3 regions of the Kitasatospora sp. NPDC127060 genome follow, and region 1 is predicted to be linked to each of the others. Evidence: riboswitches for the same ligand, from Rfam matches in the RefSeq annotation. Region 1 holds a riboswitch; each other region holds the start of a gene.
The links. A riboswitch is a leader RNA that binds a small molecule or an ion and turns the genes downstream of it on or off. The one in region 1 is predicted to bind thiamine pyrophosphate.

Region 1 (3,264 bases):
GCGGTCGCCCTCCCGGACGGTGCCGATCTTGAACCGCTCCAGGGCCCGCAGCAGCTCGGCCTCGACCCGGCCGCGGAAGCGCACCGGGTGCTTGGTCTCGATCGCCAGGTCCACCGGGCGGCCGCAGTCCACCACCAGCTCCAGCAGCCGCTCCAGTCGCAGCACGCCGCGCAGCTCGGGGTCGGTGCTGGGCCGGCCGGTCTTCCAGGCGCCGAAGTCGTACGCCTCCAGCTCGGCCAGCGTCATCGCGGAGACGGTGCCCCGGCCGTCGGAGACCCGGCCGATCCGGCGGTCGTGCACGCAGACCAGGTGGCCGTCGGCCGTCACCCGGACGTCGCACTCGACGGCGTCCGCGCCCTCGTCGAGCGCGCGCCGGTACGCCGCGAGGGTGTGCTCGGGCAGGGCGTGGGAGGAACCGCGGTGGGCGATCACCTGGACGGAGGGCGCGGTGCGCGCCGCCGCCGGGGGCAGGTCTGGGCTGGTCACGGCCCCCACGATAGGGGGCGCGGGTGACGCGGAGGCGAAGCCGGTCCCAACCTGCGGGGCCGGCTCCGCCTCCGGGGACTCGGCGGGATCCGGCGGGGACTCAGCCCCGCGCGGTGCGGCGGGTCAGCGGGGTGAGCGCCCAGGTGGCCAGCGCCGGCACCAGGAAGGCGAACAGCGAGGCGGAGGTCCACTGCTGCGGGGTGAAGTGCAGCGCCTCCTGGGCGGAGGTCCAGAAGTCCACCCACCAGTCGGCGACCGCGGTCGGCGCGATGAACTGGTAGACCGCGAAGCCCAGCACCCAGGGCAGCAGCATCAGCCAGCGGGACGGCGCCCGCTCGGAGAGGTCCCAGCCGTGCCGGCCGGCGCCGAAGAAGTAGTCCACCGCCAGCACCGCCAGCAGCGGTACGAAGACCGAGCCGATCAGGCCGAGGAAGTTGCTGTAGGTGTCGGTGAACCGGTCGATCCGCAGCGCCAGCACGGTGATCAGCACGCCGATCCCGCCGCTCAGCACCCGGCGGTCCACCCGCGGCAGCAGGTTCTGCAGCGACATCGCCGTCGAGTAGACGTTGGCGAAGGACTGGTCGGTCTCGCGCAGCACCAGCACCAGCAGGAACAGCCAGCCGGCCCAGACGCCGAGGAAGGAGTCGAAGATCCGGTTCGGGTCGCCGTCGGACTGCAGCAGCGCCATCAGACCGAGCACGTAGCACCAGACCTGGGCGACGGTGTAGCCGGAGAAGCTGCCCCAGAACGCCGAGCGCGGGGTGCGCGAGTGCCGGGTGTAGTCGGCGGCCATCGGCACGAAGGAGATCGACACCGCGATCATCGCGTCGGTGGCGCCCAGGAAGCCGTGCCAGTTGCCAGCACCCGGGTCCGGCACGCCCTGGCGGCCCAGCTGGACGGTGAAGTACACCATCGCCACCGCGACCGCGCCGGCCACGAAGCGGCGCAGCACCGCGATCGAGCCCAGCGGCCAGATCGTCAGCGCGGTGGTCAGCGCGCCCGCGAGCAGCACGAACAGCCAGCGGTAGCCGGTGGTGTGGGCGACGGTCTGCGCGCCCGCCGAGATGGTCAGCAGCTCGAACACGCCCCAGCCGATGCACTGGACGATGTTCAGCACGGTCGGCAGGTAGGACAGCCGGGTGCCGAACAGGCCGCGCAGGTTGGCCATCGCCGGGGCGCCGGTCCGGGCGCCGATCAGCGCGGCCACGCCGAGCATCGCGGTGCCGACCGCCGTACCGGCCACGATCGCGGTCACCGCGGCCGCCAGCGACAGCTCGCTGCCCTTGGCGCCGAGCACGGTGGCGGCGGTGGAGAAGCCGATCAGGCTGACGCCGAGGTTCATCCAGAGCGCGAAGTGGTCCCGGAAGCGCAGGGTGCGCGGCGGCTCGGTGTCGAGGACCAGCGGCGCCTCGACCCGGTGGTCGAGCAGCGCGGTCGCGGCGGGGGCGGGGAAATCCTCGGACGCGGGCGCGCCCGGAGAGGAGGATGGCGAAGCAGGCGGCATGGCCGATACTCCCTACGCCGGCATTACCCGGACAGGTTCCGGCGGTCAGCGCCCCCTCGACGGCCCGCCGGTCACTCGCCTGGCGTACGGTCGACATGCGCACTCTCAGCCTGGTCGGTCCAAGCTCCCGCGTGTCAGTTTGGAGCGACAGGCTAACCGGCACGGGTACGAACGCCAAAGGCCGGTGGGTGCGCGGTCCGCATCGCGGGACGCCCGGCGGGGGTGGGGAGCCCGGTCGTCGGAGGCGGCTAAGGATTCTTATGAGTTCTTCAGAGGGGTCCTTACGGCAATCGAATCGTCGGTGCGAAAAACTATGGTCCTTGGTTCTGTCAGCTATGGAGGTCGTCCGTGAGCACCGAGCGCGAGGTTGGGCCCACCGGGCCGCAGGGGGAGCAGCCCGCCGGGGCCGCGGAGGCGGCGGCCGCCGTTTCCGACGGCACCGCTCAGGGCGGTCACAAGCCGACGATGGCGTTCAGCCGGGTTCCGGAGCCGGCCGCCGAGCCTGTGGCCCAGCCGGTCGTCGAGCCGGTGGCCGGGCCGACGGCGGCCGACGCCCCGGCCGAGGGCGCGCCCGCCGGCAGCGGTCACCAGCCGACCATGGCGTTCAGCCGGGTCCCGGAGCCGGCCGCCGAGCCCGTGGCCCAGCCGGCCGCCCAGCCGGTCGCCGAGGCGCCGGCCGCGCAGGCCCCCGCCCCGGCCGCGCCCGCGCTGCCGCCGGGCACCCCGGGCACCAACCCGTACGCGACCCCGAGCCACGGCGTGCCCGCCGCCGGCGCCCAGGAGGGCTACGGCGTCCCGGCCGCCAACGCGCAGGAGCCGTACGGCGCCCCGGGCGCCGGCGCGCCCGCGGCGCAGGGCCACCACCCCTTCGGCGCCGGCCAGCCGCTCGGCGGCTGGGGCGCCGGCCACGACGCCGGCTCCGGCGGCGCGGGCTACCCCGGCGGCCCGGGCGGCCCGCTCGGCTACCCGGCCGAGTACCCCGGCGGCCCGACCGGCCCCGGCGGCCCGCGCAAGAAGCGCGGCGGCCTGGTGGCCCTGCTCGCGGCCGTCGCGCTGGTCGCCGGCATCGCCGGCGGCGCGATCGGTGTGGTCGCCACCGACCACGCCAACAGCAGCCCCTCGGCGGACGACCACCGCAGCACCACCGTCCAGGCCAGCAACACCCAGAGGAACGAGCCCGCCCCCGGCTCGATCGCCGGCATCGCGCAGAAGGCGCTGCCCAGCGTCGTCACCATCAAGGCGCAGGGCAACGGCGAGTCGGGCACCGGCACCGG
Region 2 (3,264 bases), on a different contig from region 1:
CGTCGCGGATCTTTTGACTGATCTTCATCGAGCAGAACTTCGGGCCGCACATCGAGCAGAAGTGGGCCGTCTTGGCGGGTTCGGCGGGGAGGGTCTCGTCGTGGAACTCCCGGGCGGTCTCCGGGTCGAGGGCCAGGTTGAACTGGTCCTCCCAGCGGAACTCGAAGCGGGCGTCGGAGAGCGCGTCGTCCCAGGCCTGGGCGCCGGGGTGGCCCTTGGCGAGGTCCGCTGCGTGGGCGGCGATCTTGTAGGTGATCACGCCGGTCTTGACGTCGTCCCGGTTGGGCAGGCCCAGGTGCTCCTTGGGCGTGACGTAGCAGAGCATGGCGGTGCCCCACCAGGCGATCATGGCGGCGCCGATGCCCGAGGTGATGTGGTCGTAGCCGGGGGCGACGTCGGTGGTGAGCGGGCCGAGGGTGTAGAACGGCGCCTCGTCGCAGATCTCCTTCTGGAGATCCATGTTCTCCTTGATCTTGTTCATCGGGACGTGGCCCGGGCCCTCGATCATCACCTGGACGTCCCGCTCGCGGGCGATCCGGCCGAGCTCGCCGAGGGTCTGCAGTTCGGCGAACTGCGCCTCGTCGTTGGCGTCGGCGATGGAGCCGGGGCGCAGGCCGTCACCGAGCGAGAAGGTGACGTCGTAGCGCGCCAGGATGTCGCAGAGCTCCTCGAAGTTGGTGTAGAGGAAGTTCTCCTGGTGGTGCGCCAGGCACCAGGCGGCCATGATCGAGCCGCCGCGCGAGACGATGCCGGTCTTGCGGCGCGCGGTGAGCGGGACGTACCGCAGCAGCACGCCGGCGTGGACCGTCATGTAGTCGACGCCCTGCTCGCACTGCTCGATGACGGTGTCCCGGTAGACCTCCCAGCTGAGCTCCTCGGCCTTGCCGTCGACCTTCTCCAGGGCCTGGTAGAGCGGCACGGTGCCGATCGGCACGGGGGAGTTGCGCAGGATCCACTCGCGGGTGGTGTGGATGTTGCGGCCGGTGGAGAGGTCCATGACGGTGTCGGCGCCCCAGCGGGTGGCCCAGGTCATCTTCTCCACCTCCTCCTCGATCGAGGAGGTGACGGCGGAGTTGCCGATGTTGGCGTTGATCTTCACCAGGAAGTTGGTGCCGATGATGGCCGGTTCGACCTCGGGGTGGTTCACGTTGACCGGGATGACGGCCCGGCCGCGGGCCACCTCGTCCCGCACGAACTCGGGCTCCAGGCCCTCGCGCAGCGCCACGAATTCCATCTCCGGCGTCACCACGCCCCGCTTGGCGTAAGCGAGTTGGGTGACGGCGACACCACCGCGGCCGCGCAGCGGGCGGCGCGGGCGGCCAGGGAAGACGGCGTCCAGGTTGCGCAGGTTGCCGCCGCGCGGGGAGGTGTGCTTGATCCCGTCGTCCTCGGGGCGCGCCTCGCGGCCGTCGTACTCCTCGACGTCCCCGCGCTGGCGGATCCAGGAGTCGCGCAGGGCGGGCAGCCCGCGCCGCACGTCGGGCTCGTAGGCCGGGTCGGTGTACGGACCGGAGGTGTCGTACAGCGGGACGGTCCGGCCGTTGGTGAGCTGCACCTCGCGGTACGGGACCCGCAGGTCGGGGCGGGATCCGTCGCGGTAGGCCTTGCGCCAGGCCGGGGTGGGGTAACCGGTGCGCTCGCTGCTGGGGGCGCTGTGGGCAGGCTGCGGCTGTGCTTCGAACGTGGTCATCTGACCTCTACTCCCTACGCCGGCATTACCCGGTCCAGGTTCCTGCGGTCGACGCAGCCGTCGGTCCGTCCGTCGACGGTCCGGTCAGCGCCCTCTCAGCCCGGTGCTCCGAGCTCCCGCGTCGCAGGCGGTGTTGCCTGCACATGACGCCCAACACGGTAGCGAGCCGATCGCCGCAGGTCCAGACGGTCTCCGAACGGAATCGGCCGGGCGACGGCCACCGGAAGGACCCGGACGGACGGCGGGAACGCCGAGGCCCGGCCCCCGCGGACGGGGTGCCGGGCCTTCGGAAGTGCTCCGCGCGGCGGTCGGAGCGGGGTCAGCTCTTGGCGGCCTTCTTGACCAGGATCACCACGGCGGCGGCGATGCCGACGACCACCAGCAGCTTGATCACGATGCTCAGCAGGGCGCCGACCACGCCGAACACGAAGGCGATGATGTTCCAGGCCAGTACCAGGACCAGCACCGGGATGACGATGTTGCGCACCCAGGAGGGCAGCGACTTCCAGAGCTCAGCCATGTCGGTTCCTCTTCTCCCCTCGGGCCGGCTGCCGTTCGGTGGCCGCATCCCGCTTGCTTCCGATGCTTCGATCGTACGGGGGCGCAGGCGGCGGAACGAGGGCCTGCGGCCCGGAGAGAACCCCTAGATCACCCCTATCCGCACCCCCGGGAAGACCCCCGAGAAACGGCGGGGGGCGGGTCAGACCGGCCAGCGCTCCCCGCGCCAGGCGGCGTCCCAGAACATCCACTCGTAGCGCGAGGTGGTCCCGAAGTGCTCGACCACCCGGCGCCGTTCGGCCGCCGACAGCTCCTCGCCGAGCCGGTCGGTGAGCGCCAGCACCCGGCGCACCACGGACTGGAAGGCCTCGTCGCCGTAGGTGGCGATCCACTTGGCGTACAGCGGGTCGGGGGAGCCCTGGGCGAGCAGCGCCTCGCCGACCCGGGCGTAGATCCAGTAGCAGGGCAGCACCGCGCCGAGCGCCTCGGCGAACGAACCGCCGTACACGGTGGCCAGCAGGTAGCTGGTGTAGGCCCGGGTGGTGGGCAGCACCGGTTCGGCGGCGGCCTGCTCGGTCGTGCCGCCGAAGGCGGTCAGGAACTCGGCGTGCATCCCCTGCTCGGCGGCCAGCGCCCCGACCGCGTCGTCGGCGAAGGCCCGGACGTCGGCCTCGCCGGGGGCCCTGGCGGCGCAGACGGCGAGCGCGCGGGCGTAGTCGCGCAGGTAGTGGGAGTCCTGGACGACGAAGTGGCGGAACGCCTCGCGCGGCAGGGTGCCGTCGGTGAGGCCGCCGATGAAGGGGTGGGCGAGGATCTCGGCGTAGATCGGCTCGATCGACGCCCAGAGCTCGTCGGTGAGGCTGCGGGTCATACGACCGACTCTACGACGGACGGACGGGGTCAGTCCTCCGGCGGGGAGAACACCACCAGGACCCGCAGTTCCTCGGTGATGTGGTGGAAGCGGTGCGGGGTGCCGGCCGGGACGTACACCACGGTGCCGCGCGCGACGGTCGTGGTCTCGGCGCCGACGGTCAGCTCGGCCCGGCCGCTGATCACCTGGTAGATCTCGTCCTGGT
Region 3 (3,264 bases), on a different contig from region 1:
CAGGTACACCCACTCGGTGACCAGGGCTTCAATCTTGCTTTCGATCTCACTCACGCCACCAGACTGCCACCTCCGCGGCCCGCCGCGCACCAGCCGCTACCCCGCGACCGCCGACTTCAGCGGTACCGAGGGGTCCGCGGCGAGGGCGCGGTCCAGCACCGCGCCGCGCTCGATCAGCTTCCGGCCCTGGGTGAGGTCGCGCGGCCGGTCCACCGCCAGCAGCGCGCTCGGCACCCCGTCGCGCAGCCACAGCACCGTCCAGCCGGCGTCCTGCGGGCCGCCGCGCCAGAGCAGTTCGTCGCCCCCGGTGTGCCGACCGGCGTACTGGACCATCCGCCCGAACTGCTCGGACCAGAAGTACGGCACCGGGTCGTACGGCTCGTCCGCCCCGAGCACGGCGGCGGCCGCCGCCCCGCCGGACTGCAGCGCGTGGTCCCAGTGCTGGACGACCAGCCGGGCGCCGGAGCGGGTCGACGGGTAGCTGACGCAGTCCCCGGCCGCGAACACCCCGGGCAGGCCGGTGCGCAGCCGCCCGTCCACCACGACCGCGCCGGAGGCGTCCAGCTCGACGTCCGAGCCGGCCAGCCAGCCGGTCGCGGGCCGGGCGCCGACACCGACCACCACCTCGTCGGCGGGCAGGTGGGAGCCGTCCGCCAGCAGCACCGCCCCGGGCTCCACGGCGGCCACGCCGACCCCGCAGCGCAGCTCCACCCCGGCCTCGGCGTACCACGCGGCCGTCACCGAGCCGACCTCGGTCGGCAGGGCGCCCGGCACCGGCGCCGGACCGGCCTCGACCACGGTGACCTCGCAGCCGGCCTGCCGGGCCGCGGTGGCCACCTCGGCGCCGATCCAGCCGGCGCCGACCAGCACCAGCCGCAGCCCCGGGCGCAGCAGCGCGCGCAGCGCCAGCGCGTCGTCCAGGGTGTGCAGCAGGTGGGCGCGCTCGGCGCCGGGCAGGGCGCGCGGGACGGCGCCGGTGGCGATCACCAGCGAGTCGTACCGGAGGTCACCGCCGTCGGTGTGCAGCACGCCCGGGGTGAGACCGGTGGCGCGGCGGCCGGTGAGCAGCTCGATGCCGAGCCCGTCGTAGTCGATGTCCAGGGTGGTGGCGTCGGCCTTGCCGAGCAGCACGTCCTTGGAGAGCGGCGGCCGGTCGTACGGCGCGTGCGGCTCCTCGCCGACCAGCAGGATCCGACCGCGCCAGCCGCCCTCCCGCAGCTTCAGGGCGCACTGCGCCCCGGCCAGCCCGGCCCCGACGACGACAACCACCTGATCCGTTCCGCTCAGCTCTGCCACGCCCGTCACTGTACTCAGCGCCGCACGGCCGCCCGGGGCCGTCCACCCTTCGTACGGCCCTTCGGCCGGGCCGACCCCCGGCGTTAAGGTGGACGCACCACACGGGAGCCCGGCGTACCGGGCTGAGAGGCGGGCTGGCACGGCCCGCGACCGTCCGAACCTGATCCGGGTCATACCGGCGAAGGGAGAAGAGCAGCTTTGTCACGCTTGCCAGCAGGCAGCCGCGCGGACGTGCTGGTGATCGGCGGGGGCGTCATCGGCCTCGCCGTGGCCTGGCGCGCCGCCCAGCGCGGGCTGCGGGACGTGGTCGTGGTCGATCCCGACCACGGCGGGGGCGCGGCCGGGGTGGCCGCCGGGATGCTCGCCCCGGTCACCGAGGTGCAGTACGGCGAGGAGCCGCTGCTGCGCCTCGGGACGGCCTCCAACCAGCGGTACGAGGGCTTCGCCGCCGAGCTCACCGAGGCCAGCGGCGGCCTCGACACCGGCTACCGGCGGTGCGGCACCATCGCCGTCGCGCTGGACTCCGACGACCGCGAGGAACTGCGCGAACTGCACGCCTTCCACCAGCGGCTGGGCCTGGACTCCAGCTGGCTGACCGGCCGGGAGGCCCGCCGGCTGGAGCCGATGCTCGCGCCCGGCGTGCGCGGCGGACTGCACGCCGCGGACGACCACCAGGTGGACCCGCGCCGGCTGCTCACCGCCCTGGTCGCCGCCGGTGAGCGGGCCGGGGTCCGGCTGCACCGGGGCGAGGCCGTCGAGCTGCTGGTGGAGGGCGGCCGCGCGGTCGGCGCCCGGCTGGGCTCCGGGGAGACCCTGCACGCCGAGCAGGTCGTCCTCGCCGCCGGCCCGCACAGCCACCGGCTGCCCGGGTTGCCCGAGGGGGTGCTGCCCGCGGTGCGCCCGGTGAAGGGGCAGATCGTCCGGCTGCACGTCCCGGACGCCTACCGGCCGTTCCTGTCCCGCAACGTCCGCGCGGTGGTGCGCGGTCAGCACCTGTACCTGGTGCCGCGGGAGAACGGCGAGCTGGTGATCGGCGCGACCACCGAGGAACAGGGCTACGACACCACGGTGACCGCCGGCGGGGTGTACGAACTCCTGCGTGATGCCCATGAGTTGGTCCCGGGCATCACCGAACTCCCGCTGGTGGAGACCTCCGCCGGGCTGCGCCCGGGCTCGCCGGACAACGCCCCGCTGCTGGGCCCGACCTCGCTGCCCGGACTGGTCGCCGCCACCGGCCACTACCGCAACGGCGTACTGCTCACCCCGGTCACCGCCGACCTGCTCGCCGACTACCTGACGACCGGCGAAGTCCCTGACCTGGCAAGGCCGTTCACGCCCACCCGGTTCTCCTCCGCATCCCCCCTGATGAAGGCCTCCGCATGACCGAGATCGCTCTGACCGTCAACGGCGAGCCCCGCGAGGTGCCCGCCACGACCACCCTCGCCGAGCTGGTGGCCACCGTCAGCGCCGCCAACACCGGTGTCGCCGCCGCCCTCAACGAGGCCGTGGTGCCGCGCAGTTCGTGGTCCGGGACGACGCTGGACAGCGGCGACCGGATCGAGATCCTCACCGCCGTCCAGGGGGGCTGAGCCATGGCCGACGACCTTCTCACCATCGCCGGGGCGACCTTCTCCTCCCGGCTGATCATGGGCACCGGCGGCGCGCCGAGCCTGGAGGTCCTGGAGCGTGCCCTGCTCGCCTCCGGCACCGAGCTGACCACCGTGGCCATGCGCCGGGTGGACGCCACCACCCAGGGCTCCGTCCTGGACGTGCTGACCCGCAACGGCATCCGGGTGCTGCCCAACACGGCCGGCTGCTTCACCGCCGGCGAGGCCGTGCTGACCGCCCGGCTGGCCCGCGAGGCGCTCGGCACCGACTGGGTGAAGCTGGAGGTGATCGCCGACGAGCGCACCCTGCTGCCCGACCCGATCGAGCTGCTGGACGCCGCCGAGACGCTCGTCGACGACG

Region 2: it holds a riboswitch for thiamine pyrophosphate, as region 1 does, so the genes downstream of both, thiC (phosphomethylpyrimidine synthase ThiC) here and ACFWIS_RS17515 (purine-cytosine permease family protein) in region 1, are expected to answer to the same signal.
Region 3: it holds a riboswitch for thiamine pyrophosphate, as region 1 does, so the genes downstream of both, thiO (glycine oxidase ThiO) here and ACFWIS_RS17515 (purine-cytosine permease family protein) in region 1, are expected to answer to the same signal.

What each region holds. Positions count from the first base shown of each region.
Region 1 covers NZ_JBHXEG010000027.1:79,725-82,988, forward strand. The annotation lists gene ACFWIS_RS17510 (glycerophosphodiester phosphodiesterase) at 1-486, opposite strand, end outside; gene ACFWIS_RS17515 (purine-cytosine permease family protein) at 587-1,990, opposite strand; TPP riboswitch at 1,983-2,131, opposite strand; gene ACFWIS_RS17520 (trypsin-like peptidase domain-containing protein) at 2,339-3,264, shown strand, end outside.
Region 2 covers NZ_JBHXEG010000016.1:21,222-24,485, reverse strand. The annotation lists gene thiC (phosphomethylpyrimidine synthase ThiC) at 1-1,690, opposite strand, end outside; TPP riboswitch at 1,685-1,820, opposite strand; gene ACFWIS_RS12200 (DUF5326 family protein) at 2,010-2,210, opposite strand; gene tenA (thiaminase II) at 2,391-3,059, opposite strand; gene ACFWIS_RS12190 (cupin domain-containing protein) at 3,089-3,264, opposite strand, start outside.
Region 3 covers NZ_JBHXEG010000048.1:54,068-57,331, reverse strand. The annotation lists gene ACFWIS_RS24725 (Rv2175c family DNA-binding protein) at 1-54, opposite strand, end outside; gene ACFWIS_RS24720 (NAD(P)/FAD-dependent oxidoreductase) at 97-1,296, opposite strand; TPP riboswitch at 1,388-1,500, shown strand; gene thiO (glycine oxidase ThiO) at 1,504-2,679, shown strand; gene thiS (sulfur carrier protein ThiS) at 2,676-2,885, shown strand; gene ACFWIS_RS24705 (thiazole synthase) at 2,889-3,264, shown strand, end outside.